3 regions of the Kitasatospora sp. NPDC051853 genome follow, and region 2 is predicted to be linked to each of the others. Evidence: riboswitches for the same ligand, from Rfam matches in the RefSeq annotation. Region 2 holds a riboswitch; each other region holds the start of a gene.

Region 1 (3,265 bases), on a different contig from region 2:
CGCGAGGTGGTCTCGCTCTCGATGGCGGTGGCGGCCGTCGTGGTGCTGCTCGGCGTGCTGCACGGCCGGCGCAAGCGGGCCGGGGCCGGGGCGCTCAGCGGATCGTGAAGCCCGGGTGCTCGGTGGCCGGGGAGCTCCAGCGCTCGGCCACCGAGTCCACCCGCCCCGGGGTTTCGCCGCCGCGCAGCCACTCCAGCAGGCGCAGGCAGCCGTCCCGGCCGCCGTCGGCCAGCACCTCGACCCCGCCGTCGGCGAGGTTGCGGGCGTAGCCGGTCAGCCCGCCGATCGCCTCCGCCCGCTCCCTGACGGACCATCGGAAGCCGACGCCCTGCACGAGTCCGTGGACGAGGGCGGTCAGCCGGGCACGGTCGTCGCTCATGCGCCCACCGTACCCGGCCGGAGCGCCGGGTCAGCGGTAGCCGGTGGTGTCGGCGGGGCGGCCCGGGTCCTGCACCTCGACCAGGTAACGCCAGGCGTCCGGGCGGGAGCCGTCGAGGTCGGTGAAGCCGTACTCGCGGGCCAGCTGCCCGCTGGAGAGCGACCGCCCGTTCCACCGGGCCCGGTCCGGGTCGGCGGCCAGGGCGGCCACCGCGCGGCCGACGTAGGACGGGGTCTCCGAGATGGCGAAGTGCGGGACCTTCCCGAGAGCGTCGCGCCAGGTGGCCTCGGTGACGCCGAAGGTCTCCAGCATGATCTCCGAGCGCATCCAGCCCGGGGTGAGCGCCACCGCCGTGGCGCCGCGCGGCCCGAGCTCGTGGCCGAGGGCGAAGGCCATCCGCAGCACCGAGGTCTTGGCCAGGTCGTAGAAGAGGTTGATCCGGTAGTTCTCCCGGTTGTACTCGGCGGTGCCGTCGGTCATCTCCACCACCAGCCCGCCGGGGGAGCGCAGCAAAAGCGGCAGCGCGTGGTGGCTGGTGACGGCGTGCGTCTCCACCGCGAGGCGCAGCAGCCGCAGACCGTTCGTCAGGTCGTGCTCCCAGACCGGGGTGTCCCACTGGAAGAGGTGCTCGGCGCCCCAGATGTCGTTCACCAGCACGTCCAGCCGCCCCTGCTCGGCGTCGATCCGCCGCACCAGCGCCTCGACCTGCTCCGGCACCAGGTGGTCCGTCACCACCGCGACGCCGCGCCCGCCCGCCGCGTCCACCAGCTCGGCGGTCTCCTCCACCGTCTCCGGCCGGTCGTACTCCGAACGGCGGCCCCGGGTGGAGCGGCCGGTGCAGTACACGGTGGCGCCGGCCGCGCCCAGCTGGACCGCGATGCCCCGCCCGGCACCCCGGGTGGCTCCCGCCACCAAGGCCACCCGTCCCGTCAGTTCCCCTGCCACGGCCGCTCCTTCGCTCGTCCTCGCCCGTCTTGGCCCGTCGGGTCGTCCCGTCGCGAACGCTACCGATCGGGTGCGACGGGTTCGGGTACGCGCGGAGCGCGCCGCCGGATGTGCCGGGTGCCACAGGGAAGGGCCCCTTACAGGTGAGGTGAGCCTTGCTATGCTGCCAGGGCGTCCCGAGGGAGAAGTCCGGTGAGAACCCGGCGCTGACCCGCAACGGTGGAACGGACCTTGACGGTCCGTGAGTCCGATCGCCCCCGGCGGCGCGGTCCTCCCGAGAACTCGCCGCGGACTGCGAGGGGATGCCGAACGGCGCGCCCGCCGGAGCGCGCGGACGCCCGCCGTCCGCCGCCGCGCGGGGCACGGCCGCTCGCGCCCCCGTACGCCCGGGGCCCGACCGAAGGCCCAGCCGTTGAGCAGCGCGACCACCGTCACCGGACCTCCCGGCGGCACCACCAGCCGGCCCGGCCCGGCACCCGCCCGGCCACCGCTGCGCACCGGCCCGCTGGCCCTCGGCCTCGGCGCCGCGTTGCTGGCCTCGCTGGTCTGCGGAGTCGCCCTCGGCTCCTCGGGGCTGAGCCTCGGTCAGGTCGCCCACTTCCTCCAGGCCGGGCTCACCGGCGGGCGGATCGACGCCGACCAGGTGGCCGGCTACACCATCGTCTGGGAGATCCGGCTGCCCCGGGCGGTGCTCGCCGCCGTGGTCGGCGCCGGGCTCTCCGCCGTCGGCGTCGCCGTCCAGGCCATGGTCCGCAACGCGCTGGCCGACCCCTTCGTGCTCGGCATCTCCTCCGGCGCCGCCGTCGGCGCCAACGCGGTGCTGCTGCTCGGCGCCTTCGCCTCGCTGGGCGTCTGGGCGCTCTCGCTCTCCGCCTTCAGCTCGGCGCTGGCCGCCATGGTCCTGGTCTACGCGGTGGCCCGCACCGCCCACGGCCTCACCCCGCTGCGCCTGGTCCTCACCGGCACCGCCCTCGCCTACGGCTTCTCCGCCGTCACCTCGCTGATGGTCTTCTCCGCCGAACGCGGCGAGGCCGCCCGCACCGCGATGATGTGGCTGCTCGGCAGCCTGGGTGGCGCCACCTGGGCCTCCGTCCCGATCGCGGCGGCCACCGTGCTGGCCGGACTGGTCTACCTGCTGGCCGCCGCCGGCAGCCTGGACGCGCTGGCCATGGGCGACGAGACGGCCGCCGCCCTCGGCGTGGACGCCGCCCGGCTCCGGCGGGCGCTCTTCCTGGTGACCGCCGCCGTCACCGGCACCGTGGTCGCGGTCAGCGGGGCGATCGGCTTCGTCGGGCTGATGGTCCCGCACCTGGCCCGGATGCTGGTCGGGGCCGGCCACCGGCGGGTGCTGACGGTCGCTCCGCTGCTGGGCGCGGTGCTGCTGGTCTGGGTCGACATCGTCTCCCGCCTGCTGCTCGCCCCCGCCGAACTCCCGGTCGGGGTGATCACGGCGGTGCTCGGCGTGCCCTGCTTCCTGCTGCTGATGCGGCGACGCGCCTACAGCTTCGGCGGCCGCTGATGGGGGCCCGGGAGCGGACGGGGCCGCAGGCCGCCCACGACCCGGCGGGAGGCCACCGGTGAAGGTCGAGATCGACGCGGTCTCGGTGGAGATCGCCGGGGCGCGGCTGGTGCACGAGGCCACCCTGAAGGCGGCGAGCGGGCAGGTGATCGGGCTGGTGGGGCCGAACGGCAGCGGGAAGTCCACCCTGCTGCGCACCGTCTACCGGGCGCTGCGCCCGAGCAGCGGCACGGTCCTGCTGGACGGCGAGGACCTGCACGGGCTGACGCCCCGTGAGGGCGCCCGCCGGGTGGGGGCGCTGCCGCAGGAGACGGTGGCCGAGTTCGACTTCACCGTCGCCGAGGTGGTCGGCATGGGCCGCCTGCCGCACCGCCGGGGCTCGGACCGACCGGCGATCGGGGGGTGGCGTCGCGGCGCCGGGG
Region 2 (3,265 bases):
CTGTTCCATCGTCAGGTCATGCGTGGTCCTTGCAGAGATCCGATGGTTCGTCACCCGGTACATGTCCGATCCCGTGGCCAGCACGTCGACCCACTCCCCGGCGGGGTGGCCGCAGCGCCGTTCGCAGCCGGACCAGTGCACCGGCAGCCCGGGCACCCCGGCGGTCTCCAACGCCCGGGCGGCGTCCGCCCGTACGTCCGCGAGCGACTTGGCGCAGCCCGGCGCGCCGGTGCAGGCGGTGGCCAGCTCCCAGGGCGAACCGGGCGTCAGGCGCAGCCCGGCGGCGGCCAGTTCGCCGACCGCCGTCGCCCCGGGGAGTACGACGCTGCGCCACGGGGTGATCCGCAGCTCTCCGGCGCAGGCCCCGGCCAGCGCCCGCCACTGGGCGGCGGTCACGCTGCCGAAGCGGGTGCCGGCCACGACCCCGCCGCCGAACGGTCCCAACTCGGGGGCGCCGCCCGCGAAGACGGGCAGCGGCTCGGCGCCCGGGTCGAGCAGCTGGGCGGCCTCCCGGACGAACCAGGCCTTCACCCCAGCCGCTCGTACCGCCGTCAGGAACTCCTCGGCGGCGGCCAGCGCGGCGGCGGGAGCGGTCCCGGGGGCGACCCGGCGGGCGGTGGCGGCCCGGCCGAGGCGCAGCAGCGCGCCGCCGCCGGGCGTTGCGATCAAGGTCACATCGGCGTCCAGGGAGGCCACGTCGCCGCGGCCGTCGTCCAGGACGAAGAGGAACAGTCCGGCCAGTCCGGCGGCCGGCGGGCTGGCGCACAGCAGCGCGTCCAACTCCCGCGCCCAGGCCCGGACGTCGGCGCTGCCGAGCCCGTCCAGCCCGGAGAGCGGCGAGGCGATGACGTTGCGGACCCGCTCGTGGGTCTCGGAGGGCAGCAGCCCGGCAGCCCGCAGCAGGGCACCGAGCTCGGCCCCGGCGTCCTCGGCCAGGCCCCGCAGCTGGACGTTGCCGCGCGAGGTCAGCTCCAGCCGCCCGTCGCCGAGCCGCTCGGCCGCGTCGGCCAGGGCGAGGGCCTGAGCGGCCGTCAGCAGGCCGCCGGGAAGCCGGACCCGGGCCAACGCCCCGTCGTCGGCCCGGTGCAGCCGCAGCGCTCCCGGGCAGGCGTCACCCCGGTCGCGGTCGGGCCCGGAGGCGGCCTCCCGCCCGGCTGCGGAGGCACCGCCCCGGTCGCGGTCGGACGCGCCGGGGCGTGACTCGGCGACGGGCGGCGTGGGTGGCATGGCCGCGAGCATACCCACGTTCCGCCGGTTTGCTCCTGTCCGCTGCGTCACGTCCGCGCGACCCTCCGTCCCCGGCGGCACGGCCCGCTCTCCCCGACCACCCGACCCTCCGTCCACCCTCCCGTCCTCCCCCGCCCGCACCGGTGATCACCTGACAGACCTTCGGGACCCTGGTCCGCAACCCGGGCGCACCCCGTACGATGCTCCCCGGGTGGGCGCACAGCCCAGCCAACGCCAGCGACGGCGCTATGGGGAGGAAACCGGTGCGAATCCGGTGCGGTCCCGCCACTGTGACCACGGTTCGGCCGTGGGAGCCAGGAACTCCTGCCGTCCTCACACCAGCCCGGGGCGCGGACCCCGAGGAAGGCTCCGCCGTGCCCGTGCGCCGTACACCAGCGCTCCGTCGCGCCGCCGTCTCCTCGTGCCCGCCGCCGTCCCGGCGTGAAGTCACGGCCGGGAGGGCCTCCGCATGATCCTGCTCCTCTCCACCTCCGACACCGACCTGTTGAGCGCCCGCGCCTCGAACGGTCCGGTCCCGTACCGGCTGGGGAACCCGGCCCGGCTCGGGGTGGACGACCTGCCCGCGCTGCTGGAGGGCACCGACCTGGTCGTCGTCCGGCTGCTCGGCGGCCGCCGGGCCTGGCAGGAGGGCCTGGACGCGCTGCTCGCCGGGCCGCGCCCGGTGGTGGTGCTGACGGGCGAACAGGCCCCGGACGCCCAGCTGATGGAGCTCTCCACGGTGCCCGCCGGCCTGGCCGCCGAGGCGCACGCCTACCTGGCGCACGGCGGCCCGGCCAACCTGGCCGAGCTCGGCGCCTTCCTCTCCGACACCGTGCTGCTCACCGGCCACGGCTTCGCGGCGCCCGCCTCCGCGCCCGCCTGGGGCCCGTTGGAGCGTCAGGCGGCCGACAACGACGGCCCGCTGGTGACGGTGCTCTACTACCGCGCCCACCACATGAGCGGGAACACCGCCTTCGTGGAGATCCTCTGCCAGGCGATCGAGGCCACGGGCGCCCGGGCGAAGGCGATCTACTGCGCGACCCTGCGCGGCGCCGAGCCGGAGCTGCTGGCCGAGCTGGCGCAGGCCGACGCGCTGGTCACCACCGTGCTGGCGGCCGGCGGCACCCGCCCGGCCGACGCGCAGGCCGGCGGCGACGAGGAGGCCTGGGACGCCGGCGCGCTGGCCGCGCTGGACCGCCCGATCCTCCAGGCGCTCTGCCTGACCTGGTCCCGCGAGCAGTGGGAGGCCAGCGACGACGGCCTCTCCCCGCTGGACACCGCGACCCAGATCGCCGTGCCGGAGTTCGACGGCCGCCTGATCACCGTGCCGTTCTCCTTCAAGGAGCTGGACCAGGACGGCCTGACCGTCTACGCGGCGGACGCCGAGCGGGCCGCCCGGGTGGCGGGCATCGCGGTCGCCCACGCGAGGCTGCGTCACGTCCCGGCCGCCGAGCGGCGGTTGGCCCTGGTGCTCTCCGCGTACCCGACCAAGCACGCCCGGGTGGGCAACGCGGTCGGCCTGGACACCCCGGCCTCGGCGATGCGGCTGATGGCCCGGCTGCGCGCCGAGGGCATGGACATCGGCACCGACGTCCCCGGCCTGGACCTCACCGGCGACGGGCACGAGGGCGACGAGCTGATCCACGCGCTGATCGCGGCCGGCGGCTACGACCAGGACTGGCTGACGGAGGACCAGCTCGCCCGCAACCCGGTCCGCATCCCGGCCGCCGACTACCGCCGCTGGTACGCCGAGCTGCCGCAGGGTCTGCGCGAGCAGGTCGAGGAGCACTGGGGCCCGGCCCCCGGCAACCTCTACGTGGACCACTCGCAGAACCCGGACGGCGACATCGTGCTGGCCGCGATCCGCTCCGGCAACCTCCTCGTGCTGATCCAGCCGCCGCGCGGCTTCGGCGAGAACCCGGTCGCGATCTACCACGACCCGGACCTGCCGCCGAGCCACCACTACCTGGCCGCCTACCGCTGGATCGAGGCCGCGCAGGCCGACGGCGGCTTCGGCGCCCACGCCGTGGTCCACCTC
Region 3 (3,265 bases), on a different contig from region 2:
GACCCTGACCCAGGCCTTCCACGCGCTCCAGCGCGAGCCCCGGCTCGCGGAGGCCATGGTGCGCGCCCTCTCCTTCGCCGACCGCTCGGTGAGCGCCGAGGTCGACGCCGTCTCCGCCGTCACCTCCGCCATCGTCCTGGACGCCGCCCAGCTGGGCCCCACCCCCACCCCCGCCCAGCAGGCCGCCCTGCGCGTGGTCGCCCACACCTGGCACGCCACCCTGCTGGCCTGGCTCTCCGGCCGCACCTCCCTCGCCGAGGTCCGCGCCGACCTGCACACCGCGGCCCGCCTGCTGACGCTCTGACGGCCCGAGCCCCCGTCAGGGCGCGGTGTACCCCCTGGGCAGCACGATGCTCTTGGTCTCCAGGTACTCGGCGAAGCCCTCGGGGCCGAACTCGCGGCCGACGCCGGACTGCTTGTAGCCGCCGAAGGGGACGCCGCAGTCGAGGTTGAAGGTGTTGACCGCGTAGGTGCCGGTGCGGATCCGGCGGGCCACGTCCAGGCCGCGTTCCACGTCGGCGGTCCAGACGCTGCCGGAGAGGCCGAACTCGGAGTCGTTCGCCAGCCGGACGGCCTGCTCCTCGTCCTGGTAGGGCGTCAGGCAGACCACCGGCCCGAAGACCTCCTCCTGGGCGATCCGGCTCGCGTTGTCCACGTCGCCGAACAGCGTCGGCTCGACGTACCAGCCGCGCTCCAGACCGGCCGGCACCCCGCCGCCGGTGAGCAGCTTGGCGCCCTCCGCCTGGGCCAGCGCGATGTAGTCGAGGCTGCGCTGCCGCTGACGGGCCGTCACCAGCGGGCCGACCGCGGTGGCCGGGTCGAGCGGGTCGCCGACCGGGAGGGCGGCGACGGCGGCGGTGAGGCGTTCGGCCAGTTCCTCGTAGTGGGGGGCGGGGGCCAGGATCCGGGTCTGGGCGATGCAGGCCTGGCCGTTGTTGAGGTAGGCGGAGGCGACCAGGGAGCGGACGGTGCGGTCCAGGTCGGCGTCGGGGAGCACGATCGCGGCGGACTTGCCGCCGAGCTCCAGGGTGACCTTCTTCAGGGTGCGGGCGGCACTGGCCATCACCAGCCGCCCGGCGGCCACCGAGCCGGTGAAGGAGACCTTGTCCACGCCGGGGTGGCCGACCAGGTACGCGCCGGTCTCCCGGTCGGCGGGCAGGATGCTCAGCACGCCCTCCGGCAGCCCGGCCTCGCGGACCACCTCGGCCAGCACGTACGCGTCCAGCGGGGTCTCCGGCGAGGGCTTGAGCACCACGGTGCAGCCGGCCAGCAGGGCGGGCGCCAGCTTGGAGGCGGCGGCGAACTGCGGCACGTTCCACGGCACCACGGCCGCCACCACCCCGGCCGGCTCGCTGCGCACCAGGGCCCGGCCGAAGGCCCCGGCCCGCAGCTCCTCGAAGGGGTGCGCCTCGGCCACCTTGATGTAGGAGTCCCAGATCGCCACCGGTCCGTGGGCCTGCGCGGGCACGCTCCAGGAGATCGGGGAGCCGTTCTGGGAGGTGATCAGCTCGGCCAGCTCCCGGGCCCGGGCGGCCAGGCCGTCCTTGATCCGGCGCACCACCGCGATCCGCTCGGCCGGCGACAGCCGGGGCCAGGGCCCCTCGTCGAAGGCCCGGCGGGCGGCGGCCACCGCGCGGTCCACGTCCGCCTCGGCGGCGTGCGGAACCCGGCCGATCACCTGCTCGGTGTGCGGGGAGACCACCTCGATCACCGCGTCCCCCGCGGGGGCGCTCCAGACGCCCCCGATGAACAGCTCGCCGTGCTCCACGACCCCGGTCATCCCCGACTCCTCCACCCGACGGACCGAAAAACTGGTACCAGTTCTAGTCCGTGGGGAGGGGCGGCGTCCAGACCGTGTCGGTACGGAGCGCGACGGCCGGAAGGTTAGAGTCTTGAACCGCTGGTACAACTTCATCCGCTCCTCGTCGGGGGAAGCCGGTGGGACTCCGGCACTGACCCGCAGCCGTGAAAGTCGAAATGCCCGTCCGGGAGCGAGCGGCCACGTCGAGGTCCACGGGCGGTCCGGCCGGACCGCCGTACAACCGCTCAGTGAAAGGTCCACCCACCGCCATGCTCACCACCGCCCGCGCGGGCGCCGCCGCCCTGGCCACCGCCGCCCTGCTGGTCGGCACCGCCGCCCCCGCCCTCGCGGACACCCCGTCGGCCTCCCCCTCCCCGGTCACCGCGCCCGCCGCGGTCTACGGCAAGGGCGACCCCACCTACGACGGCGTGTGGCGGCAGTCGCTGGCCCTCACCGCGCTCTCCGCCTCCGGCGTGGTGCCCGCCGACGAGGCGGTCAACTGGCTCACCGGCCAGCAGTGCGCGGACGGCGGCTGGCCCTCGTTCCGGGCCGACACCTCCGCCGCCGCCGCGACCACCGGCGCCTGCGACCCGAAGGCCGAGGACACCAACGCCACCGCCATGGCCGTCCAGGCGCTGAGCAAGCTGGACGGGCACCAGAACTCCGTCAGCCGGGGCGTCGAGTGGCTGAAGAAGGTCCAGAACGCGGACGGCAGTTGGGCCTACAACCCGGGCAACCCCGGTGACGCCAACTCCACCGGACTGGCCGTCAGCGCCCTGCTCACCGTCGGCGCCGACCCGGCCACCGTGGCCAAGGACGGCAAGAGCGCCTACGACGGCCTGGCCCTGTTCCAGCTCGGCTGCGCCGCCCCCGTCGGCCAGCGCGGCGCCTTCGCCTACCAGCCCGCCCCGGACGGCTCGCTCGCCCCGAACGGGCTGGCCAGCGCCCAGGCCGCGCTGGCCGCGGCCGGCGGCAAGCTGCCGGTCACCAACACCAACCGGGTGGACGCCGCCCCCAAGCCGCTGGACTGCTCCGCCGCCACCTCCGGCCCGGTGCCGCGCGCCGCCTCCGCCGAGGCGGTCTCCGCCCACCTGGCCGAGCAGCTGGCCGCCAACGGCCAGCACCTGATGCTCACCACCCCCGGCGCCGCCCCCACCCCCGACTACACCGCCACCGCCTGGGCCACGCTCAGCCTGATCCAGGCCGGGCACCCCAAGGAGGCCGCCAGCGCCGCCGACTGGCTGGCCGGCAACGGCTACGCCTGGGCCGCCAAGGGCGCCTCCGGCACCGACGCCTCGGCCGCCGCCACCCTGGTGCTGACCGCCCAGGCCGCCAAGCTCGACCCGCTGAACTTCGGCGGCAGCAACATCCTCCAGCTGCTGATCGACGCCGGCCCGGCGCCCAAGTCGGTGCCGGCCGCCGCCAGCGCCGCCGCCTCGGAGTACCCCAAGGGCACCAAGGCCC

Evidence for each region. A riboswitch is a leader RNA that binds a small molecule or an ion and turns the genes downstream of it on or off. The one in region 2 is predicted to bind cobalamin.
Region 1: another riboswitch for cobalamin. It lies ahead of ACIA8O_RS26635 (FecCD family ABC transporter permease); the one in region 2 lies ahead of cobN (cobaltochelatase subunit CobN).
Region 3: another riboswitch for cobalamin. It lies ahead of ACIA8O_RS07275 (prenyltransferase/squalene oxidase repeat-containing protein); the one in region 2 lies ahead of cobN (cobaltochelatase subunit CobN).

Annotation. Positions count from the first base shown of each region.
Region 1 is NZ_JBITBY010000009.1:402,812-406,076, forward strand. Features, by position in the region: gene ACIA8O_RS26620 (amino acid permease) at 1-108, shown strand, start outside; gene ACIA8O_RS26625 (acylphosphatase) at 95-379, opposite strand; gene ACIA8O_RS26630 (SDR family oxidoreductase) at 410-1,324, opposite strand; cobalamin riboswitch at 1,479-1,598, shown strand; gene ACIA8O_RS26635 (FecCD family ABC transporter permease) at 1,815-2,843, shown strand; gene ACIA8O_RS26640 (ABC transporter ATP-binding protein) at 2,902-3,265, shown strand, end outside.
Region 2 is NZ_JBITBY010000007.1:27,339-30,603, reverse strand. Features, by position in the region: gene ACIA8O_RS20590 (cobalamin biosynthesis protein CobG) at 1-1,239, opposite strand, end outside; cobalamin riboswitch at 1,452-1,574, shown strand; gene cobN (cobaltochelatase subunit CobN) at 1,697-3,265, shown strand, end outside.
Region 3 is NZ_JBITBY010000002.1:579,814-583,078, forward strand. Features, by position in the region: gene ACIA8O_RS07265 (TetR family transcriptional regulator) at 1-304, shown strand, start outside; gene ACIA8O_RS07270 (aldehyde dehydrogenase) at 320-1,780, opposite strand; cobalamin riboswitch at 1,885-2,004, shown strand; gene ACIA8O_RS07275 (prenyltransferase/squalene oxidase repeat-containing protein) at 2,050-3,265, shown strand, end outside.